One region of the Variovorax sp. Soil_C_26 genome, then DNA from elsewhere that is predicted to be linked to it. Evidence: predicted binding sites of a transcription regulator. Region 1 holds the regulator's gene; the other holds the start of a gene.

What was found. Region 1 encodes HrcA, which represses chaperone genes, less so after heat shock. Its sites were predicted from a motif close to TTAGCACTCNNNNNNNNNGAGTGCTAA; they were not measured.
Region 2: AC3A6G_RS05970 (co-chaperone GroES) is a predicted target of HrcA. The motif match lies at 3,561-3,587, and genes of this name have one in related genera.

What each region holds. Positions count from the first base shown of each region.
Region 1 is NZ_JBDGJC010000012.1:29,477-41,302, reverse strand. Features, by position in the region: gene greB (transcription elongation factor GreB) at 1-424, opposite strand, end outside; gene AC3A6G_RS24240 (hypothetical protein) at 491-958, opposite strand; gene AC3A6G_RS24235 (hypothetical protein) at 1,180-1,455, shown strand; tRNA gene AC3A6G_RS24230 (tRNA-Arg) at 1,519-1,595, opposite strand; tRNA gene AC3A6G_RS24225 (tRNA-Ile) at 1,658-1,734, opposite strand; gene hrcA (heat-inducible transcriptional repressor HrcA) at 1,781-2,788, opposite strand; gene AC3A6G_RS24215 (NAD kinase) at 2,817-3,728, shown strand; gene recN (DNA repair protein RecN) at 3,729-5,414, shown strand; gene rapZ (RNase adapter RapZ) at 5,411-6,286, shown strand; gene mutY (A/G-specific adenine glycosylase) at 6,283-7,383, opposite strand; gene AC3A6G_RS24195 (dynamin family protein) at 7,373-9,334, opposite strand; gene mutM (bifunctional DNA-formamidopyrimidine glycosylase/DNA-(apurinic or apyrimidinic site) lyase) at 9,422-10,234, opposite strand; gene AC3A6G_RS24185 (tetratricopeptide repeat protein) at 10,306-11,826, shown strand, end outside.
Region 2 is NZ_JBDGJC010000002.1:108,077-119,902, reverse strand. Features, by position in the region: gene paoC (aldehyde oxidoreductase molybdenum-binding subunit PaoC) at 1-591, opposite strand, end outside; gene AC3A6G_RS05985 (FAD binding domain-containing protein) at 597-1,547, opposite strand; gene paoA (aldehyde dehydrogenase iron-sulfur subunit PaoA) at 1,544-2,194, opposite strand; gene AC3A6G_RS05975 (AraC family transcriptional regulator) at 2,433-3,395, opposite strand; gene AC3A6G_RS05970 (co-chaperone GroES) at 3,671-3,964, shown strand; gene groL (chaperonin GroEL) at 4,048-5,700, shown strand; gene AC3A6G_RS05960 (carbohydrate kinase family protein) at 5,800-6,774, opposite strand; gene AC3A6G_RS05955 (DUF805 domain-containing protein) at 6,852-7,181, opposite strand; gene pgi (glucose-6-phosphate isomerase) at 7,313-8,869, opposite strand; gene tal (transaldolase) at 8,872-9,831, opposite strand; gene AC3A6G_RS05940 (lipocalin family protein) at 10,102-10,779, shown strand; gene AC3A6G_RS05935 (HAD family hydrolase) at 10,766-11,398, opposite strand; gene AC3A6G_RS05930 (extracellular solute-binding protein) at 11,411-11,826, opposite strand, start outside.

The DNA.
Region 1 (11,826 bases):
CGCTGTCCGCTTCGTCGATGCCGAGGATCGTGACGCTGCGCTCGTCGCCGGTCTCGTCCACATAGCGCACCGTGGCGCCGAAGAAGACCTGGTCGCTGCCGTGGTGCACCGATGGGTCGGTCACTTCGGCGATCTCGAGGCGCTTGGAAAGGAAACGGATCCGGCGATCGATCTCGCGCAGGCGCTTCTTGCCGTAGAGGTAGTCACCGTTCTCGGAGCGGTCGCCGTTCTTCGCGGCCCAATGCACGGCCTCGACCACCTTCGGCCGCTCCTCGTCCATGAGCTGCAGCAGTTCCTCGCGCAAGCGGGCATAGCCGGCTGGCGTGATGTAGTTCTTGCTGCCGCTCGGCAACGCGGGCATGGCACCGTCGCCACCGTCCTCGTCGTCTTGGGCGTCGGTTTCCTTCGTGAATGCTTTGCTCAAGGCACAACCTCTGAATTCAACAAAAAATGCGGGCGCAACAACGCTGCCAGCCCATCCCGGATTGTCTCAACCCATGCCCGAACGCTTGCAGTCGAAGACCACGCCCGGCTCGACGCTGCGAAGCGCCGGCACCTTGTGGGCGAAGCTCACGACCGCGCCGATCAGCCGCCATTCGCTGGTCTTGAAGAGCCGGAACAGGCTCATGGCCTCGGCGCCCGCCGCCGGAATCGCATTGAAGACGTAGACCGGCTCGCCAGACTGGGTCTCGTCCATGCTCAGCAGGTCGCCGCGCATCTTGCCCATGGTCTCCGTGTCCTTCGTGCGCGCACGCACCACGTCCATGTTGACGGTGCGCGAATGCTCGTCGATCGAGATTCTCCGGACCGCATTGAAAGGCGCTCCTGCGCCGCTGCTCGCGGCACCCGGGACGCAGCTGATCTTTGCTGCCAAGGCCGGAGCGGCGGCCACACCGCACAGGAAGCACAGGAAGCACAGGAGGATCTGGCGCGCACGCCGGTTTCTCTGGAGGCCCATGTTCGCCTTGCCCTGAATCAATGAAATGTTCGACTTTAGCGCCGGGCAGCGCAGCGGGTGCCGAACAGCCTATGCCATGAGAACCAATGGTTACGGCGACGCAGAAGCATTAACATTTTCAGGAATACGTGAAAAAGTTCACAATCTTGCTTCGCCCGCCGAACTACGGCTGAGTTGGACGGGACGGAAGCTCTGAGCCCTAACGAACCTTGCGGGACGCAATGCTCAATCAGATCATTCACAACGCGACCATCACGCTCCAGTTGCCGTACGACACGAGCACCCGGGCCGAAGTTGCAGCGCTCAGGGCCGCCGGGATCCCCGTCGATGAGTCGGGCAACGCCACCTCGGGCTACCTGTTCGTGCGGACCACCGGGCGAGACGGCCAACGGACCAACACCTTCCGCTGGTTTGCGACGGGGATCGGCAGGAAGGCCGACGATGTCGCGCTGCCGCCAGGCCTCAGGCCCGACCCGCAGCTGTCGTTCCTTTTCTGAACGCAGCCATGCGGCAGGCAAAAAAAAGCCAGGACGTTTTCACGTCCTGGCTTTTACAGAGAGTGGTGCGGCTGGCAGGAATTGAACCCACGACCCCTTGGTTCGTAGCCAAGTACTCTATCCAACTGAGCTACAGCCGCACAGCTTGCTAGTATAGCACGCATTTTTGGCCTCCCCTGGAGGAGCTCAAAAATGTTGCGAGTGGTAGGCCGTGATGGGCTTGAACCATCGACCAACGGATTATGAGTCCGCTGCTCTAACCAACTGAGCTAACGGCCCACGCGGCCACGATTCTATTCGCGGCCACCGCGGCGGCGCTCTTCTTCTACTTGCGGTGGCTCAGCGCATTGCTGACGAGCCGCGAGGTGATGTCCACGATCTGGATCATGCGTTCGTACGGCATGCGCGTCGGGCCGATGACGCCGAGCGTCCCCACGACCTGCCCGTCGACCTCGTAGTTGGCACTGACGATCGAGAGCTCCTCGATCGGCACGATATGGCTTTCGCCGCCTATGAAGATGCGCACGCCCTCGGCCTTGCTCGACACGTCGAGCAGGCGCATCAGCTGCGCCTTCTGCTCGAACAGCTCGAAAGCGCGCCGCAGCTGTCCCATGTCGCTCGAGAAATCGGACACCGAGAGCAGGTTGCGCTCGCCTGAGATCACCACGTCGTCTTCCTGGGCTTCGGTTAACACCTCGGAGCTGACCTTGACCGCCGCCTGCATCAGCGCCGCGATCTCGCCGCGCAGTTTCTCAACCTCGGATTGGAGCCGGTCGCGCACCTGCTCGATGGTCAGGCCCGCATAGTGGGCATTGATGTAGTTCGAGGCTTCGACCAGCTGGGACTGCGAATAGTCGGCCTCGGGCACGATCACGCGGTTCTGCACCTCGCCGTCGGGCGAGACGATGATCACGAGCAGTTGCCGTTCCGACAGCCGCAGAAACTCGATCTGCTTGAACACCGACGCGCGCCGCGGCGCCATGACCACGCCGACGAATTGCGAGAGGTTCGACAGCAGGCTCGCGGCGTTGGCGATCACCTTCTGGGGCTGGTCGGGCGCGAGGCTCGGCGCGTCCATCTTCTCGCGCTGGGCGGTCAGCATGGTGTCGACGAAAAGCCGGTAGCCGCGGGCGGTGGGTATCCGGCCGGCGGAGGTGTGCGGACTCGCGATGAGCCCCAGCGCCTCGAGGTCCGACATGACGTTGCGGATGGTCGCCGGCGAGAGATCGAGCCCCGACGAACGTGACAAAGTCCGCGACCCGACCGGTTGGCCTTCGGCGATGTAGCGCTCTACCAGCGTCTTGAGCAGCAACTTGGCGCGGTCGTCCAGCATTGCAAGATTTTAGTGTTGTAATTTGTAGATGACTTCCCGCTTTCGTCACGTCGCATTGATCGGCAAGTACCAGGCTTCCGGTGCCAGGGCACAGGCCGATGCGCGCGATGGCGTGATGGAAGATATCGGCGCTTTCCTGGAATCGCAAGGATGCACCGTGTTCGTCGAGAAATCGGCGGCCGAAGAAGCCGGGTCGGAGGCCCGGGTCGGCGGCCGCTACGAGCCGCTGAGCGTCGAGGAGATCGGGCAGCGCTGCGACCTCGGCCTGGTGGTGGGCGGCGACGGCACCATGCTGGGCATCGGCAGGCAGCTCGGCTGCTACGGCATTCCGCTGATCGGCATCAACCGCGGCCGGCTCGGCTTCATCACCGACATCCCGCTCGACAACTACCAGGCCACGCTGATTCCGATGCTCGCGGGCGAGTACGAGGAAGACCACCGCAGCCTCATGCATGCGCACGTCATGCGCGACGGCGCCTCGGTGTTCGAGGCGCTGGCCATGAACGACGTGGTGGTCAACCGCGGCGCCACCTCGGGCATGGTCGAACTGCGCGTGTCGGTCGGCCGGCATTTCGTGGCCAACCAGCGCGCCGACGGCCTGATCATCGCCACGCCCACGGGGTCAACGGCGTACGCGCTCTCGGCCGGCGGCCCGCTGTTGCATCCCGCGGTACCGGGCTGGGTGCTGGTGCCGATCGCGCCGCACACGCTGTCGAACCGGCCGGTGCTGCTGCCGGACGCCGACGAGATCGTGATCGAGCTCGTGTCGGGCCGCGACGCGAGCGCCAATTTCGACATGCAGTCGCTCGCATCCCTCGCGATCGGCGACCGCGTGGTTGTCCGCCGCTCCGACTACCGGGTGCGCTTCCTGCACCCGCGGGGCTGGAGCTATTTCGACACGCTGCGCAAGAAACTGCATTGGAACGAAGGGGGCTCCTGAATGGCGCTGCGACGCATCGCCCTGCGCGACTTCGTGATCGTGCGATCACTCGAACTCGACCTGTCGTCGGGTTTCACGGTGCTGACGGGTGAAACTGGCGCCGGCAAATCGATACTGATCGACGCCCTTCAGCTCGCACTCGGCAACCGCGCCGACGCGGGCGCGGTGCGCGAGGGCGCCGAACGGCTCGACGTGAGCGCCGAGTTCGATCCCGATCCGGCTTTCGACGCCTGGCTCGACGAGGGCGGATTCGAATCGGGCGACGCCCTGCTGCTGCGCCGCACGGTCGACCTGCAGGGCCGCAGCCGCGGCTGGATCAACGGCAGCCCGGCCACGGCCACGCAGCTGCGCGAACTCGGCGACCGGCTGCTCGACATCCACGGCCAGCATGCCTGGCAGAGCCTGACGCGGCCCGACGCGGTGCGCGGCCTGCTCGACGCCTATGCCGGCGCGCGCACCGACGCACTCGACGCCGCCTGGCAGGCCTGGCGCCAGGCGCTTTCGGCGCTCGACCATGCGCGCTCGGCACAGGATTCCCTGCAGCGCGAGCGCGAGCGGCTGCAGTGGCAGATCGCCGAAGTGGCGAAGCTGGCACCGGCCGAGGGCGAGTGGGAAGAGCTGTCGACCAACCACGCGCGCATCTCCAATGCACAAGCGCTCATCGATGCAGCGCAGGGCGCCAGCCAGGCGCTTGAAGATGACGACGGCGGCGCGCTCGCCGCGCTGTCGCGCGCGGTGACGCTGCTGCAGAACTGCGCGCACATCGAGCCCCAATTCCAGGCGCTCGGCGAGGTGCTCGCGTCGAGCGTGGCGCAGGCGTCCGATGCCGCCCATTCGCTGCACGGCTACCTGCGCAATGCCGAGGTCGACCCGCAGCGCCTTGCCGAACTCGACGAGCGCATGGGCCTGTGGATGTCGCTCGCGCGCCGCTACAAGCGCACGCCCGACGACCTTCCGGCGCTGCTGGCGGGCTGGCAGGCCGAGCTGCAGGCGCTCGATGCGCAAAGCGATCTCGACGGCCTCGAGCGCGCCGAGCAGGCCGCGCAGCAGGCCTACATGAAGGAAGCCAAGGCGCTTGCCAAGGCCCGCAAGCAGGCGGCACCGCGGCTTTCCGACGCCGTCACGCAGGCGATGCAGGGGCTCGGCATGCAGGGCGGCCGCTTCGAGGTCGCGCTGCAGCCACTCGCACAGCCCGGTCGCGCGGGGCTCGAAGAAGTCGCCTTTCTTGTGAGCGGCCATCCCGGCAGCACGCCGCGTCCGATCGGCAAGGTCGCCTCGGGCGGCGAACTCTCGCGCATCGCGCTGGCCATTGCCGTCACCACCAGCCAGCTCGGCGGCGCGCAGACGCTGATCTTCGACGAGGTCGATGCCGGCGTCGGCGGCGCGGTCGCCGAAACGGTCGGTCGACTCATGAACCAGCTCGGGCGCGACCGCCAGGTGCTGGCAGTCACCCACCTGCCGCAGGTCGCGGCCTGCGCCGACCACCACCTGGTGGTGGCCAAGCGCCAGGTGGCGGGCGGCGGCACCGAACCCGGCCCACGCGCCGAGAGCGGCGTCTCGCGGCTCGACGACGACAGCCGCGCACGCGAGATCGCGCGCATGCTCGGCGGCGAGAAGATGTCGCAAACCTCGCTCGCGCATGCCCGCGAGATGCTGGGCCACAAGACCTCGGCGGCGGTGCCATGAACCTCGACCTGGTGCTCATCACCGGCATGTCGGGGTCGGGCAAGTCGGTCGCGCTGCATGCGCTCGAAGACGCGGGCTACTACTGCGTCGACAACCTGCCGCCCGAACTGCTGACGCCCTTCATCGCACTGCAGCACGAGCAACAGGCCACGCGCGTGGCGATCGCCATGGACGTGCGCAGCGGCGTCTCGCTGCCAATCGTGCCGCAGCAGCTCGAGGCGCTGCGAAACGATGGCGTTTCGCTGCGTTCGCTGTTCCTCGACGCCACCACCGACGCGCTGCTGCGCCGCTATTCGGAAACCCGCCGGCGCCACCCGCTTTCGCGCCAGGAGCCCCGCACCAACCTGCCGGAGCAGGAGCGCGTGCTGACACAGGCCATCGAGCTCGAGCGCGAGTTGCTGGCCGACCTGCGCGACGGGGCCGACGTGATCGACACCAGCCTGATCCGGCCGGCCCAGTTGCAGAGCTATATCAAGGCCCTGATCTCGGCGCCGGAGAGCGCGCTGACGCTGGTGTTTGAATCGTTCGCCTTCAAGCGCGGCGTGCCGCTGGACGCCGACTTCGTGTTCGACGTGCGCATGCTGCCCAATCCGCACTACGTGCCCACGCTGCGCCCGCTCACGGGCCGCGACACGCCGGTGATCGACTGGCTGCGCGAGCACGACGACGTGGCGCGCATGTACGACGACATCGAGCAGTTTCTCTCGCGCTGGCTCGATGCGATGGCGCGCGATCACCGCAGCTATGTGACGATCGCGATCGGCTGCACCGGCGGCCAGCACCGCTCGGTGTTCCTGGTCGAGCAGCTGGCGCGCGCTTTCGGAGCGCGCTGGGGCGCACTCAAGCGCCATCGCGAACTCGACGCGGTCTAAACCAGCGAGGGCTGGCCCGCTTGCGCTTGCAGCAGCAGCTTGCGCACCGGCGCCGGCAGCCCGAGCCCGGTCCATTCGGCGGCGTCCACCCAGCGCGCGGCGTCGCCCATGGGCTGCGCGCCCTGCAGCAGCACCGGATGCAGGTGCAGGTCCTTGTGGGTGAGCACATGCACGAAGGGCGCCAGGTCTTCGGCCTGGCCCCAGGCCGATTCGGGCAGCGCCGCGAGCAGCGCTTCGCGACTGTCGAACACCGGCAGGCAGAAGAGGCCGGCCCAGATGCCTTTCGCCGGCCGCTTCTCGAGCCAGACGCGATCTTCGGCATCGCGTGCGAGCAGCACCCAAAGCGCCTGCGCGCTGCGCTTGAGCTTGCGGGTCTTGACGGGATAGCGCTCCGGCTCGCCTTCGCGGCGCGCAACGCAGTCGCCATTCACCGGGCAAATCATGCAACTCGGCTTGCGCGGCAGGCAGACCGTGGCGCCCAGGTCCATCAGCCCCTGCGTATAGCCCGCGATCGCTTCCGTCTCTTCCGCCGGTGGCAGCAGTTGTGTGGCTAGCGCCCAGAGTGCACGCTCCTGGGCGGCCGACGACAGGTCGCCGCCGAAGCCGAGCACGCGCGTCAGCACACGCTTGACGTTGCCATCGAGGATCGCGACGCGTTCGCCGTAGCAAAAGGCCGCGATGGCCGCGGCGGTGGAGCGGCCGATGCCGGGCAGGGTCATGAGTTCGGCGGCGGTACGCGGAAACTCGCCGCCGCAGCGCGCCACCACCTCCTGCGCGCAGCGGTGCATGTTGCGTGCGCGGCTGTAATAGCCCAGGCCGCTCCAAAGCCCGAAGACCTCGTCCTCGGTGCCTGCGGCAAGCTCGCGCACGCTCGGAAACCGCGCGAGAAAACGCGCGAAGTAGCCGAGCACCGTCGACACCTGCGTCTGCTGGAGCATCACCTCCGACAGCCAGACGCGGTAGGGATCGCGCGTGTTCTGCCAGGGCAGCTCGCTGCGGCCGTGGCTGCGCTGCCAGGCCACGATGCGCGCGGCGAAATCGGGTGGAAGCCGCTGCAGCGGCACCGCGCCGCCGCCCCGCTCGCGTTCAGGCCGCACGCAGTTCGCCGACAGGCGCCGGCACGGCAGGCCTTGCCTGTTGCGTGACCATCGAGGTGAATTCATGCAACCGCTGCTGCAGCTCGGTCAATCCGCGCTCCTGCGCGGCAAGTTCGAGCAGCCGCTCGTCGAGGCTGCCGGCCGCATTCTGGATGCGCTCGATGGCTTCGATGCGCTTGCGGAAGTTGCGGCGGCGCTCCCGCAGCTGCGCGTCGATCTGGGCGCTCGCGCCCTTGCTCCAGCGCTCGACCTCGGCCATCGCCGCCTCGTTGACGAGCCGCAGCCGGCTGGCGAGTGCACGCACCAGCTTGTCGCAGAAGTCGGCCTGCGCGAGCTTCAACAGGTTGCCCACGCCCAGGTAGTGCACATGGCTGCGCTCGATCTGGCTCAGCTCCTGCTCGAAGCCGGAGAGGTCGGGCTCGGCCGGCGCCTGCAGCGCAAAGCCCTGCTCGGCATTGAGCTGGCGGAAGGTGGCGTGGAGCATCGACTGGATCTCGGCCGTGGTGGCTTGCACCTCGCGCAGGTTGTTGCGCAGCGCGTCGAAGGTTTCGCCATACACCTTGCGCACGTTGAGCTTGACGCCCGAGCCCCTGAGCGCGGCCGAGAGCCGCACCATGTCGGCCTTGAGCGCGGTGCGGCCGAGCACCGCATACACCTCGCGCAGCAGCTTGCCCTGCACCGAACGCAACGCGAGGATGCGCGTGTGGCTGCCCTCGAAATCGGCCTGCTCCTGGTCGATGCGCGCACGCATGTGGCGGATCACCGAGACGTTCTTGCCGCGCAGGCCCTGCAGTTCGAGCGCCTGCTCCGACAGGTCGCGCTGGCGCACCTTCAGGATGCGCTCGGCCTCGGTGCGCAATGCCACCATGCCGCCATCGACCGCGAGCCGCAGCATGGTCTCGCGCCGGCCGAGCACGCCTTCGCCGAGCAGCGTCTCGAGCGCCGGCAGGCGGCTTGCGCCGAGCAGCCGCGCATCGCGCTGGATCTTGGCCTGCAGGCCCTTCTGTGCCGACACCGGCAGCACCTGCGCCAGCGGCACCTCGAGGAATTTGGCCGCGACTTCGCGCTGCCGCTCGATCTGCATCTCGATCTGCGCGGGCGTACTCAGCGCGTCCCAGAGCGTGTCGATCTTGTTGAGCACCACGAATCGCGTGTCGCTGCCTTCGTTTTCGGTGACCAGGTGTTCGCGCCAGATGGCAAGGTCGGACCGCGTCACGCCGGTCTCGGCGCCGAGGATGAAGACCACCGCATGCGCCTGCGGAATCAGGCTGACCGTGAGTTCGGGTTCGGCGCCGATCGCATTCAGGCCCGGGGTATCGAGGATCACCAGCCCCTGCTCGAGCAACGGATGCGGCATGTTCAGGATGGCGTGGCGCCAGCGCGGAATCTCGACCCGGCCTTCGGCGTCCTGCACCGGGTTGTCGTCGGGCGTCTCGTCGCTCCAGAAGCCCAGCGCGCGAGCCTCGTCCTTGACGACCCAGCGCACCTCGGCCACCTTGCCCATGGCCTGCGCCAGCTGGTCGGCATCGCCCATGTCGATCGCGATCTCGTTCCAGCGTGCCGGCTTCTCGCGCCAGTGCGTGAGCGAGTGGGGCTCGAGGCGGGTTTCGATCGGAAGCAGCCGCAGCTTGGGCGCCACCGCGGCGTCGTAGCCGAGCTCGGTCGGGCACATGGTCGTGCGGCCGGCGCTCGCCGGCATGATGCGGCGGCCGTAGCCCGCAAAGAAGATCGCGTTGATGAGCTCCGACTTGCCGCGCGAGAACTCCGCGACGAAGGCCACCATCACCTTGCTGGTGCGGATCTGCAGCTCGAGCCCGCGCAGGCGCTCGGCCACGGCTTGGTCGAGCAGCTCGTTCTCGTTCAACCAGCGCGACAGCCACTGGAGGCGATGCGCAAAATTGCTCCGCCAGGCACCGTGCTGGTCGAGTTGTTGATTGAAAGAGCGGCTCAAGGGGAAATGTAAAAGATTATTTACAAATATAGCACCGCAGGTCACCACGTGCCGCCGACAAGGCCGCCAGGAACTGCACCGAAGGCCCTATTTCTGGCACTTCGGACAATAGTAAGTGGAACGCTGCCCCTGGCGCAGTTGCCGGATCGGCGTTGCACAGACCCGACATGGCTCGCCCGCCCTTCCGTAGACCGCGGCCTCGAGCTGGAAGTAGCCGTTCTGTCCGTCCACGTTCGAAAAATCGCGCAGCGTGCTGCCGCCCTTCTCGACCGCCCTCGCGAGGATCTCGCGCACCGCGGCATGGAGGCGGGCCGCCCTCGGCCGGCTGATGCGCTCGGCCGGCAAAGTCGGCCGGATGCCGGCCTGGAACAGCGCCTCCGACGCATAGATGTTGCCGACGCCGACCACCACGTCGCCCGCGAGCAGCACCTGCTTCACCGCGGTGCGCCGCTTGCGCAGCCCGGCGTGAAAGGCATCGAGATCGAAGGCATCGCCCAGCGGCTCCATGCCGAGCCCGCCGAGCAGCTTGACGGCCCAGGGCGCGGCCTCGTCCTCGACGTACACCACCGCACCGAACCGGCGCGGATCGTTGAGCCGCAGGGTGCCGCGGTCGGTGACGAGATCGAAGTGGTCGTGTGCGCCGGGCGAAGGCAGCACCGCATCGAAGCGCAGGCTGCCCGACATGCCCAGGTGCAGCAGCAGCAGGCCGCGGTCCAGGTCGACCAGCAGGTATTTGCCACGCCGGCGCACCGCGCGCACCTGGCGCCCGATCAGCGTGCCGGGCTCGACCATCAGCGCCCAACGCAGCGGCTTGCCGATGCGCACCGCATCGATGCGCGCGCCGGCAATGCGCTCGGCGAATCCGCGCCGGGTCACTTCGACTTCGGGAAGCTCTGGCATGAAATGAAGACTCCGGGCTTCGACGAAGCCCCACGCGATGCTCGCTCAAAAGCTTGGATTATTATGGTTCGATGATTCCATCGCTCCGCCGACACCGCCTTGCGGCGGCCGCATCTCTCGTGCTGTTGGCATGTGCCGTCCAGGCGCAAACCTCCGATCCCGCCGCGCCCGACAGCCCCGCGCCCATCATCGAACGGCCCCTGCCCTTGCCGGCAAGTCCGGCGCGGCCCGCCACTGCCAAGCCCGCCAGCGAAGCCGCCGCTGCACAGCCTTCTGCGCTGACGGCCGAGCTGTTCTACGAGATCCTGATGGGCGAAATGACCGCGCGCAGCGGCGACCCGGGCTCGGGCTATGCGCTGGTGCTCGATGCGGCCAGGCGGCTGCGCGACGGCAAGCTGTTCCAGCGTGCGGTGGAAATCGCGCTGCAGTCGCGCTCGGGCGATGCGGCGCTTGCGGCCGCGCGCGCATGGCAGGAGGCGCTGCCGAATTCGCGCGATGCGCGCCGCATCGAACTGCAGATCCTGATCGCGCTCAATCGCATTGAGGAAAGCGTCGAGCCGCTGCGCGCAGAGGTCGCCGCCACGCCGCAGATCGAACGGCCGTTGCTGATGGCGGTGATCGTTCGCAATTACGCGCGTTCGCCCGACAAGAAGCTGGCCGCCTCGGTGGTCGAGCGGGCGCTGGCCGACGACCTCCGGAACCCCTCCACCGCCGGACTCGCATGGGCCACGGTCGGCCGGTTGCGTCTGAATGCCGGCGATCCGTCGGGCGCGCTCGAGGCCGCGTTCAGGGGCCAGGAGATCGCCCCCGCCTCCGACGCGCCGCCCGCGCTTGCGCTCGAATTGATCGGCCCGGGCCAACCGCTCGCGGAGCCGATCGTCACGCGCCACCTCGCGAACAACCCCAAGGCCTCGCCCGAGCTTCGCATCGCCTATGCGCGCGTGCTGGTCGAGAACCGGCGCTACACCGACGCCACCGCGCAATTGCAGGCGCTGACCTCGGCGCGGCCCGAGCTGGCCGAGCCTTGGCTGCTGGTCGGCAGCCTGCAGGCCCAGGCGCGGCAGGACGCGGCGGCCGAGACCTCGCTGAAGCGCTATGTCGAGCTCTCGGCAAGCCAGAAGGAAGAAGACGAACGCCAGCGCGGCACGACGCAGGCCTACCTCGTTCTCTCGCAACTGGCCGAGCGGCGCAAGGATTTCAACGGCGCCGAACACTGGCTCTCGCGCATCGAAAGCACCGAAGACCTCACGATCGCGCAGACGCGCCGTGCCGGCCTTCTCGCGCGCCAGGGCAAGCTGCCGCAGGCCCGCGAGATCATTCGCGCCCTGCCCGAGCGCAATGCCGACGAAAAAAAGCAGAAACTCCTCGCCGAAGTGCAACTGCTGCGCGAGGCCAAGCAATACCAGGCCGCCTACGACTTGCTCGTCCAGGCCGCCGCCGCAGCGCCCCAGGACAACGACCTGGTCTACGACCAGGCCATGATCGCCGAGAAGCTCAACCGCCTCGACGAGATGGAGCGCCTGCTGCGCCGGCTCATCGAACTCAAGCCCGACAACCAGAATGCGTACAACGCGCTCGGCTACTCGTTCGCC
Region 2 (11,826 bases), on a different contig from region 1:
ATGCGGCTCCATCATCGCGTGCGACTCGTCGGGCGTGGTGTAGGTGGCGTCGAGCTGTACCGGGGCCGCAGCGAACGCGCCCGCAAAATCGCCGGTCCGGGTCTCGGGCTGGCCCGAGAACGGATTGGGCTCGGGCATCTGCGCCGCGTTCTTTTCCGCGGCCAGGTCGAAGCGGCCCGGCGTTGGGGTGTAGTCGATGCGCACCAGCTGCGCGGCGGCGCGCGCCTGTTCGAAGGTGTGGGCCACCACCACCGCGAGCGCCTGGTGGTAGTGGTCGATCTCGGGCCCGCCGAGCAGCTTGGCGGTGTTGAAATTGCCCTTGCCGAGCTTGCCCGCGTTGCGCGCGGTGACGATGGCCAGCACGCCCGGCGCAGCGCGCGCCGCGCGCAGGTCCATCGACGCGATGCGGCCCTTGGCAATGCCTGCGCCGACAACGCAGCCGTAGGCGGCGCCCGGAACCTCGGCATGGCGTTCGTAGGCGTAGCGCGCAGCGCCGGTCGTCTTGAGCGGTCCATCGATCCGGTCGGTCGGCTTGCCGATGACCTTCAGCTGGTCGATGGGATTGGTGGTGGCGGGGGTGTCGAATTTCATGGCGATCAGCTCCTCGCTTGTGCGATGGCCGCAGCCAGCGCGCGCTCGGCCAGCGGCAATTTGAAGGCGTTGTCGTGGGTCGGCTGCGCATCGGCGAGAAGTCGTGCCGTTACGGCCCGCGCACCCTGCGGCATCGCGGCCTCCGCGGCCTCGACGCGCCACGGCTTGTGCGCAACGCCGCCGAGCGCCACCCGCCCCGATCCGTCGCGCTGCACGACCGCCGCGACCGACACCAGTGCAAAGGCGTACGAGGCACGGTCGCGGACCTTGCGGTAGATCTGCGTGCCGCCAACCGGCTTTGGCAGCGTGACCGCGGTGATCAGCTCGTCGCGCTCGAGCGCGGTCTCGATGTGCGGCGTGTCGCCGGGCAGGCGATGGAAATCGGCGATCGGGATCACGCGCGTGCGCCCGTCGGGACGCACGGTCTCGACGGCCGCGTCCAGCACGCGCATCGCAACGGCCATGTCGCTCGGGTTCGTGGCGATGCAGGACCTGCTGCCGCCCACCACCGCGAGCTGCCGCGTCACGCCGCCGATGGCGCTGCAGCCGCTGCCCGGGCGACGCTTGTTGCAGGGCTGGTCGGTGTCGTAGAAATAGGGGCAGCGCGTGCGCTGCAGCAGGTTGCCGGCGGTGGTCGCCTTGTTGCGCAGCTGCCCGGAGGCGCCGGCCAGCAGCGCGCGCGACAGCACGCCATGGTCGCGCCGCACGCGCTCGTCGGCGGCGAGGTCAGTGTTGCGCACCAGCGCACCAATGCGCAGGCCGCCATCGGGCGTGGGTTCGATCTTGTCGAGCGCGAGGCCGTTCACGTCCACCAAGTGCGCAGGCGCCTCGATCTGGAGCTTCATCAGGTCGAGCAGGTTGGTGCCGCCGGCGATGAACTTGGCGCCCGGGTTCGCGGCCACGGCCGCCGCGGCCTGTGCCGGCGTTTGCACGCGCTCGTAGCTGAACGGCTTCATGTCGGGCTCCCGGCCACTTCGGTGATGGCGTCGACGATGTTGGAGTAGGCGCCGCAGCGGCAGATGTTGCCGCTCATGCGCTCGCGCAGCTCTTCGGCCGAGAGGATCGGCCGTGCCGTGAGGTCTGCGCTCACATGGCTCGGCACGCCGCGCCGGACCTCGTCGATCACCGCCACCGCCGAGCAGATCTGGCCCGGCGTGCAGTAGCCGCACTGGTAGCCGTCGTGCTTGACGAACGCGGCCTGCAGCGGATGCATGTTCTGCGGCGTGCCGAGCCCTTCGATGGTCGTGACCTGCCCGCCGTCGTGCATGACCGCGAGCGTCAGGCACGAATTGATCCGCCGTCCGTCGGCGATCACCGTGCAGGCACCGCATTGGCCGTGGTCGCAGCCCTTCTTGGTGCCGGTGAGGTGCAGGTGCTCGCGCAGTGCATCGAGCAAGGTGGTGCGTGTGTCGAGGTCCAGCGCATGCGCGTTTCCGTTGACGTTGAGCGTGAGCTTCATGCGGGGTACGGCCGCAGCAGAGGGTGCCGCCGGTGCGGCAGCGGCCGGTGCCGCGGACGAGACCGCCGCCGCGGTGGCGGCGGTCGCAGCGCCGACGATGAGCGCGTCGCGCCGCGAGATCATCTGGGTCGTGGGACTGTTCATGTCAACTCCTGTTGTTGATCGAAGTTCGGTGTCTGCATGCATCGTGGAGGGCTGCACAGGAGAATGGTTTCGGCGGTGCCGGCGCGCAGTTCATCGCCTACTTTCCGAGTCAGCCGAAGGCTTCCCGGCCTGGGTCCGGACCGACCATTCTTCGCGAGACGCGCTGCCATCGATAGCGCATTCCGCTCCATTTCTTGCCCGATCCTGTGAGGCTCGCGGCGCGCTGTGACGTAAAGACTTAAATGCGCCGGCGCGCGGCGGGGTCGCCGCCCTTGGCGTTGTCGCGCAGCAAGCCGATGTCGCGTTTGGGCGGGGCGCCGAACAGCCGGCTGTATTCGCGGCTGAACTGGGACGGGCTTTCGTAGCCGACCCGGAATGCGGCGCTCGCCGCATCGGCGTGTTCGCTCAGCATCAGGCGCTTCGCCTCGTTCAGCCGCAGCCATTTCTGGTACTGCAGCGGGCTCATCGCGGTGAGCTGGCGAAAGTGATGGTGAAAGGTGGGCGCGCTCATCTGCACGCGGGCCGCGAGCTCGTCCACGCGCAGCGAGGAGGCGTAGTTCAGCTTGAGCCAATCGATCGCCCGCGCGATGCGGCGGCCCTGCCCGTCCACCGAGGCGATCTGCCGCAGCCTGCCCGCCTGGTCGCTCATCAGCAGCCGGTAGTGGATCTCGCGCTGGATCAAGGGAGCGAGAACCGGAATGGCCTCGGGCTCATCGAGCAGCGCCAACAGTCGCTCGATGGGCGCCCAGAGCGCAGGGGTGGCGGTGCCGATCTCCACGCCCACCCCGGCCGGACGGTCGCGCTGCGGCGGCAGGCTGCCCTGCGCGATCAGCTCGGCCAGCATGCGCACGTCGAACTTCAGCACCAGGCCGAGGCAGGGCGCCTCGGGGCTCGCCGCCAGCACTTCGGAGTTGGCGGGCACGTCGAGCGAGGTGACGAGGAAGCGCGAGGCGTCGTACGCATAGGCCGCGCCGCCGACCCACAGCTGCTTCGTCCCCTGGGCGACGAGCACGATGCCGGGTTCGATCATGCAGACGACGGGCGCTGCCGGGGCGTCCCGCCGGAACAAGCCGAGGCCCGCGATCGGCGTCTCGAAATCGCCCGCGCGCGGCGTGTGGGCGGCAATGATCCGCGCCATCGCGGCCTGGGGGGCCCGCAGGTGCTCGGCAGCGGGCGTGTCGTGTTGATGTCGGGTTGCCATGGACGGCGTGAATCTCCGCGGCGGACTCTACCTGCGAGGCACCGGCCTTTCACAAAACCGCGGGTGCCGCGAGGGGATCGGGCAAGAAATCCAGCGGATTGCGCAACCAGCGCGTGTGCCCTGCCGGGCCGCCCGGCCTTGAAACTCCGCCGATTGCCCTTATGATTAGCACTCGCTGCTGTTGAGTGCTAACAACCAGGCCTCGCTTCCAGTCGATGGCTGCCTGCTTTCCCGCGGGCGCCGACCACAACCCCGTTTCTTATTCAGGAGATGCAATGAAACTTCGTCCTTTGGCCGATCGCGTGATCGTCAAGCGTGTTGACAGCGAAACCAAGACCGCCTCTGGCATCGTCATCCCCGACGCCGCCGCCGAGAAGCCCGATCAGGGTGAAGTTCTGGCCGTGGGCCCGGGCAAGCGCAATGACAAGGGCGAAATCTCGGCCCTGACCGTCAAGGTCGGCGACCGCGTGCTGTTCGGCAAGTACAGCGGCCAGACCGTGAAGGTCGACGGCGACGAGCTGCTCGTGATGAAGGAAGACGACCTTTTCGCGGTCGTCGAAGCAAAGTGATTTTGCGGGACAGACCAAGCCGACGCGAAGCGCGGATTGCTCTGTCCCCAACTGATTAGATCTAATTACTGGAGTAATAAAACATGGCAGCAAAAGACGTAGTCTTCGGCGGTGAAGCCCGCGCACGCATGGTCGAAGGCGTGAACATCCTCGCCAACGCCGTCAAGGTGACCCTGGGCCCCAAGGGCCGCAACGTGGTGCTCGAGCGTTCGTTCGGCGCCCCCACCGTGACCAAGGACGGTGTGTCGGTCGCGAAGGAAATCGAGCTCAAGGACAAGCTCCAGAACATGGGCGCCCAGCTCGTGAAGGAAGTGGCCTCCAAGACCAGCGACAACGCCGGTGACGGCACCACCACCGCGACCGTGCTGGCCCAGGCCATCGTTCGCGAAGGTTTCAAGCTGGTGGCTGCCGGCATGAACCCGATGGACCTGAAGCGCGGCATCGACAAGGCTGTCACGGCCCTGGTCGCCGAGCTGAAGAAGGCTTCGAAGCCCACCACCACGTCGAAGGAAATCGCTCAAGTCGGCTCGATCTCGGCCAACAGCGACGAAACCATCGGCAAGCTCATCGCTGACGCGATGGACAAGGTCGGCAAGGAAGGCGTGATCACCGTCGAAGACGGCAAGTCGCTCGACAGCGAACTCGACGTCGTCGAAGGCATGCAGTTCGACCGCGGTTACCTGTCGCCCTACTTCATCAACAACCCCGAGAAGCAATCGGCGCTGTTGGACAACCCCTTCGTGCTGCTGTTCGACAAGAAGATCAGCAACATCCGCGACCTGCTCCCCACGCTGGAACAAGTCGCAAAGGCTGGCCGTCCGCTCCTGATCATTGCCGAAGAAGTCGAAGGCGAAGCCCTGGCTACCTTGGTCGTGAACACGATCCGCGGCATCCTGAAGGTCGTGGCCGTCAAGGCACCTGGCTTCGGCGACCGCCGCAAGGCCATGCTGGAAGACATCGCCATCCTGACGGGCGGCAAGGTCATCGCTGAAGAAGTGGGCCTGACGCTCGAGAAGGTGACGCTGGCCGACCTGGGTCAAGCCAAGCGCATCGAAGTGGGCAAGGAAAACACCATCATCATCGACGGTTCGGGCGCTGCGGCCGACATCGAAGCCCGCGTGAAGCAAGTCCGCGTGCAGATCGAAGAAGCCACGAGCGACTACGACCGCGAGAAGCTGCAAGAGCGCGTGGCCAAGCTGGCCGGCGGCGTGGCAGTGATCAAGGTTGGCGCTGCCACCGAAGTCGAAATGAAGGAAAAGAAGGCCCGCGTCGAAGACGCCCTGCACGCCACCCGCGCTGCAGTGGAAGAAGGCGTCGTGGCTGGCGGCGGCGTGGCTCTGCTGCGTGCCAAGCAAGCCGTGGGCGACAAGGTCAAGGGCGACAACGCCGACCAGGAAGCCGGCATCAAGCTGGTGCTCAAGGCCATCGAAGCGCCGCTGCGCGAAATCGTGAACAACGCCGGCGGCGAAGCCTCGGTGGTGGTCAACGCTGTGTTGGCCGGCAAGGGCAACTACGGCTTCAACGCTGCGAACGACACGTACGGCGACATGCTCGAGCTGGGCATCCTGGACCCGACGAAGGTCACCCGCACCGCACTGCAGAACGCCGCTTCGGTGTCCTCGCTGCTGCTGACGACGGAAGCCATGATCGCCGACGCACCCAAGGACGAGGGCGCTGGCGGCGGCGGCATGCCCGACATGGGCGGCATGGGTGGCATGGGCGGCATGGGCATGTAAATTCGCCCGCGCCCCTGCCCGGGGCCAGCACCCCGCGGACCGGCAGCGCCGGTTCTGCGGGGTGTCGCGAACAGGAAACCCGTCGAAAGGCGGGTTTTTTTATGGGCGCTCGAAAAGGGTGCCGGCCGTGACTACCTGCCGCGCGAGCGCCGCCTCGACGGCCGCGAGGGTGGGCGGATCGGCACCCTCGCGGGCGCAGTTGAGCGCCGCAGCCGTGGCGGCAAAGCACATGGCCGTTTGCCATGCACCGTCGGTCAGCGCGCCGAGTTGCGCCGGATGCGCCACGCCCGCGGCAAGCAGCGCGACCGAGAGCCCGGCCGTGAAGGTGTCGCCCGCGCCGATGGTGTCGACCACCTCGACCCGCGGTGCCGGCACGGAAAGCGGCGCATGGCCGGTACGCCAGAGCGTGGCACCGGCCCCGCCCTGCGTGACGACCACCGCACGAGCGCCGGCCTGCAGGCATTGGGCCGCGAGTGCATCGATGGACTGGCCAGGCGCCAGCAGCCCGGCGTCCTCGTCGCTGAGCTTCACGATGTCGGCCAGCTCGACCCAGCCTTGGACGCGCGCGCGGTAGAACGCCATGTCGGGAACCAGGCTCGGCCGCACGTTGGGATCGAAGACGATCACGCAACGCCCGGCGTGGGCCGTGACGAGTTCCACGATGCGCGTCGCCGCGGGCTCCTGCAGCAGCGCGATCGAACCGAAGTGGAGGAAGCGGCATTCCGCAGGCAGCCGTGGCAGCGGCTCGGGCGCCCAGGTCGCATCGGCACTGCCGCGGGTGTAGAAGGCGTAGCGGTTGGTCTCAGGCATGCGCTCGACGAAGGCCAGTGTCGATGGCGCATCGCTGCGCAGGATGAAACGCGTGTCCACGCCGTTGCGTTCGAGAAAGCCCACCAGCCGCTCGCCGAACAGGTCCGTCGACAACTGCGTGAGAAAGCCGGTCGGCTCGCCCAGGCGCGCACAGGCCACGGCCGTGTTGAGCGGCGAGCCGCCTTCGTGGCCTACGAAGGTCAGGGCGCCCGGCTCGCCAGCGGTGAAATCGATCAAGGCTTCGCCCGTGAGTGCAATGCGCATGTGCGTGGATTCTCGTGCGGGTTGAGGCAGAAAACAAAAAGGCCGCTCGCGCGGCCCTTTGATGCGTGCGTGGGTGCTCAGACCGCCGGCGCGCCGTGTGCGTTGGTCTCGGGTTGCGTCGGCTGCACGAAGAAATAAATCAGCACGAGGTTGACGAGCGGAATGATCATCAGCAGCTGGAGCCATCCGCTCTTGCCGATGTCATGCAGGCGGCGTGCACCCACGGCGAGCACCGGCAGCAGGAACCCCAATGCCGCAATGAAGTAGACGTACTGGTGGATCAGGCTCGCGACAATGAGCACGGCCACCTCGGCCAATATGAACCACCAGAACTCCGAGCGCGACGCACGCCCGCTGAAATCGGTGTACTTGGCGAAACAGGTCTTGACGGCTGTTTGGAAATCCATTGAACGACTCCTCTTGATTGACCCCCGGGAAAGTTCCCGGGGCCGATCATATCGGTGCGTCATTCAATAGCGAATACAGCTTTTGGCGGGTTGCGAGATCGCAAACAAAAGGCCGCAGACGGCCGGACGGTCTACGTCCGCAGCCGTTCGAGCAGGCCCGCGGTCGAGGCATCGAGGCCCGTGACGTCGCCCGAGGCGAGGCGCGGCTCGATGTCCTTGGCGAGCACCTTGCCGAGCTCCACGCCCCACTGGTCGAAGCTGTTGATGCCCCAGAGCGCGCCGCTCGTGAACACGCGGTGCTCGTACATCGCGAGGAAGGCGCCGAGCGATTCGGGCGTGAGCTTCTCGAGCACGAAGAAGGTGCTCGGCCGGTTGCCCGAAAAGTTCTTGTGGCCGCCCGCGTCGAGCTGGCCGACCATCAGCGCTTGCGCCTGCGCGAGCGCATTGGCCAGCAGCTTCGGATGGTGACCGTCGAGGTCGTGCGCCGCGTCGCGCACCGCGACGAATTCGAGCGGGATCACATCGGTGCCCTGGTGCAGCATCTGGAAGTAGGCATGCTGGCCGTTTGTGCCCGGCTCGCCCCAGAGCACGGGCGAGGTACCCAGGCCCGGCGGCAGCGCCGCGCCGGTCGCATCGACCTGCTTGCCGTTGCTTTCCATCTCGAGCTGCTGCAGGTAGGCCGGCAGGCGCTTCAGCGCGCTGTGGTACGGCGCAATGCCGCGGCTCGTGAAGCGATGGAAGTTGCGGTACCAGACGTCGAGCAGGCCCAGGCGCACCGGCAGGTTCTGCGCGAGCGGCGCGGTGCGGAAGTGCGCGTCCATCGCGTGCGCGCCCGCGAGCAGCCGGCGAAAGCCTTCGGCGCCGATGGCGAGCGCGATCGGCAGGCCGATGGCCGACCACAGCGAATAGCGTCCGCCCACCCAGTCCCAGAAGCCGAAGGTGGTCTCGATGCCGAACTGCCTGGCGGCCTCGACGTTGGTGGTGAGCGCGGCGAAATGGCCGGCAATGTCGTTGCCGCCCGATTGCGCATACCAGCGCTTGGCCGAGAGCGCGTTCGTCATCGTCTCGGTCGTGGTGAAGGTCTTCGAGGCGATCAGGAACAGCGTGTGCTCGGGCGCGAGGTCGCGCAGCACGCCCGCGAGCTCGTGGCCGTCGACGTTCGAGACGAAGTGGAACCGCTTGCCGGGCGCCACGAATTCCGCGAGCGCCAGCACCGCCATCTGCGGACCGAGGTCGGAGCCGCCAATGCCGATGTTGACCACGTCGGTGATGGTGTGGTCCGCGCGCACCTTCTCGGCATAGGCCAGCATGGCGTCGAGCGTGGCATGCACCTCGCGCAGCTCGGCGGCCGTCTTTCCCGCGTTCGCACCAACCGGTGCGCGCAGTAGCGTGTGCAGCACCGCGCGGTCTTCGGTGCTGTTGATGTGCTCGCCCGCGAACATTGCGTCGCGGTGCGCCTCGAGGCCGCATTCTCCGGCCAGCCGCAGCAGCAGCGCCTCGGTGGGCACGTCGATCAGGTTCTTCGACAGGTCGGCAAAGACATGCGGCGCCTGCTGGCTGAAATGCTCGAAGCGCCCGGCGTCGTCGACGAAGGCATGGCGCACATCGAACTGCTTGCCCGCGGTGTCGAAGCAGGACTGGAGTTGCGCCCACGCGGGCGCACGGTCGCAGCGGAAGGTCATGGCCATCTTTACTTGCCGCTTTCCTGCATTAGCTTCTCGAGCTTCACGGCATCGGCCGCGAAGGCGCGGATGCCTTCTGCGAGCTTCTCGGTGGCCATCGCGTCCTCATTGAGCGCGAAGCGGAATGCGGCCTCGTCGTAGCTGAGCTTCTTCACCTTCGCCTCGGCGGCGGCCTTGCCCGCATCAAGCGCATGCGAAAGCGGCGCGTCGCTCGCGGCCAGTTCGGCCAGCAGTTCGGGGCTGATGGTCAGCAGGTCGCAGCCGGCCAGTGCTCGGATCTGGCCCACGTTGCGGAAGCTCGCGCCCATCACTTCGGTCTTGATGCCATGCTGCTTGTAGTACGTGAAGATTTCTCGCACCGACTTCACGCCAGGGTCGTTTGCGCCCGCATTGGCGGTCTCGTCCCATTGGCTGCCGGCCGACTTCTTGTACCAGTCGTAGATGCGGCCCACGAAGGGCGAGATCAGCTGCACGCCCGCCTCTGCGCAGGCCACGGCCTGGGCGAACGAGAACAGCAGCGTCAAGTTGGTGCGGATGCCCTTCTGCTCGAGAGCGCGCGCGGCCTGGATGCCTTCCCAGGTGGAGGCCACCTTGATGAGCAGGCGCTTTTCGGTGTCGATGCCCTCGGCCTTGTAGAGCGCCACGATGCGTTCGCCGCGCGCCACGGTGGCGGCCGTGTCGAAGGACAGTCGTGCATCGATCTCGGTCGACACGCGGCCCGGGATGATCGAGAGGATCTCGGTGCCGAAGCGCACCAGCAGGCGGTCGATGACCTCGTCGATCGGCTTGCCCGTGTGCTTGCCGACCGTCTCGTCGAGCAGTGGCCGGTACTCGGGCTTCTGCACCGCCTTGAGGATCAGCGACGGATTGGTGGTCGCGTCCTGCGGCTTCGAGATGGCGAGTTGCTTGAAGTCGCCGGTGTCGGCGACCACGGTGGTCCATTGGCGGAGGGCATCGAGTTGGTTCATGGCGAAAGATTATCCGGTCCGGGTGATGACAAGTCCTGCACGCAGTTGTGCAGGGGCCGATGTTTGTTTCTTCATTCATACCGTAGCACGGGTTCCCGCCCCCCTCCATCGGCCTTCCGCCGACAGGGTTGTCGGCGTTTTGCGCCGCGCTCCCCTACACGGGCTGTGGTCCGTCGCTGACGGCGGGCGCACCTGGGCCCGGGCTACCCTTTGCATTCGCCGGCTTCATGCTTTTCTTTTGCACCCGCAACACACAGGAGTGCCTCGCCCATGCCTTTCCGTCATCGCTCCGCGGCATCCGCCGCCGAAAGCCGCGCTCCTTTCGACGACCGCCGCACCAGCCGCGCCATCGGTACCCTGGCAACCGCCTTCGTCGTGGGTGGCGTCGTCACATGGTTCGCGCTCGGCGCGGGCCGGACCGCGCGCGCGCAGCTGCCGGGCCCGCCGGATGGCGCGCCGCTCATGCGTGCACCGCTGCAGGTGGTGGCGCCGGTCGACCTTCAGCGCTACGCCGGCATCTGGCACGAACAGGCACGCCTGCCGAACCGTTTCCAGAAGGAGTGCAGCGGTCCCGTCACCGCGGAGTACACGCCGCAGCCCGACGGCACAGTGCAGGTGCGCAACCGCTGCGTACGGCCGGACGGCAACTTCGACGAGGCCGTGGGAACCGCGCGCGTGGTGCCGGTGGCGGGCCAGCCCGGCGCCGGCCGGCTCGAGGTGCGATTCGCACCGGCCTGGCTCGGCTGGCTGCCGATGGTCTGGGGCGACTACTGGATTCTCAAGCTCGACCGCGACTACCAGGTGGCGCTGGTCGGCACGCCCGACCGCGAATACCTGTGGGTGCTCTCGCGCGCGCCGCGCCTCGAGGACGCCGCGCTCCAGGCCGAGCTCGACTACGCGGCCAGCCTGGGTTTCGACACCTCGAAGGTCGTTCTCACCGGCCGATAGGCGGCAGGTAACGGGCGAGCTGCGCGCCGAGCGCGGCCGGATGCGTGCAATGGATCGCATGCCAGCCGAAGGCGCGCGCCGCTTCGACGTTGGCGGCCGAATCGTCGATGAAGACAGTCTGCGCCGGCTCGAGCGCATGGCGCACCGCGAGCAGTTCGTAGATCTCGCGGTGAGGCTTGAGAAACTTCACGTCACCTGAGAAGACACCGCCGTCGAAACGCCGCATGAAGGCATGTCGGCGCTCGATGGCGCGCGCATACGGCGCCGGCATGTTCGAAAGATAGTAGAGCCGGAGCCCCTCCCCCGCCGCGCGGCGGGCGAAGAGCCCCTCGAGCAGTTCGACCGTGACTGCGATCGGTTCGAGGCGCTCGCCCAGCGTGCCGAGCATCGCGTCGAGCTTCTCGCCCGGCAGCGACAGCCGCGGCGCCATGCGCGCGATGGCTTCGTCGAGCGAGCGGGTTCCGCAGTCGAAGCTCAGCCAGTCGTCATGTTGAAACAGCGCGCGGCCCAGCGCCGCCGCAGCAGCCTCGTTGGGCGCATTCTCGGAAAGATGCGTCTGCACCAGCCGGGTGGGCTCCCAAGCCAGGAGCACGGCGCCAAGATCGAAAACCACGTTCATGGCGCCATTGTTTCATGGGCCTGTTGCAACGATCTTCCCGGCATCGGGGATGCGCGGATCGAGCCGGGTGTTCCTGTTGCTCGGCACCTGAAACTGGCCATTGGCTGCGGCCAGCGCCTGCGCGGCAGGCGTCAGCGCCCATTCATAGAGTTTCGTGGCGGCATCGAGGTTGCGCGCGCCCTTCACGAGGCTCATGGCGCCGATCTCGGCACCGGTGCCGTCGGCCGGGACCACGGTTTCGATCGGAAAGCCCTGCATCTTCTCGGCGATGCCGTCGTGCACGAAGCCGATGGCCACGGCGGCCTCGCCGCGCGCGACGGCCTTCATCGGTCCGGCGGCCGAGCGGGTGTAGCGGGCCACGCTGCCGTGCAGCGCCTTGAGATAATTGAACGCCTTGTCCTCGCCCATGCGCCGGACCAGCGCGGCGG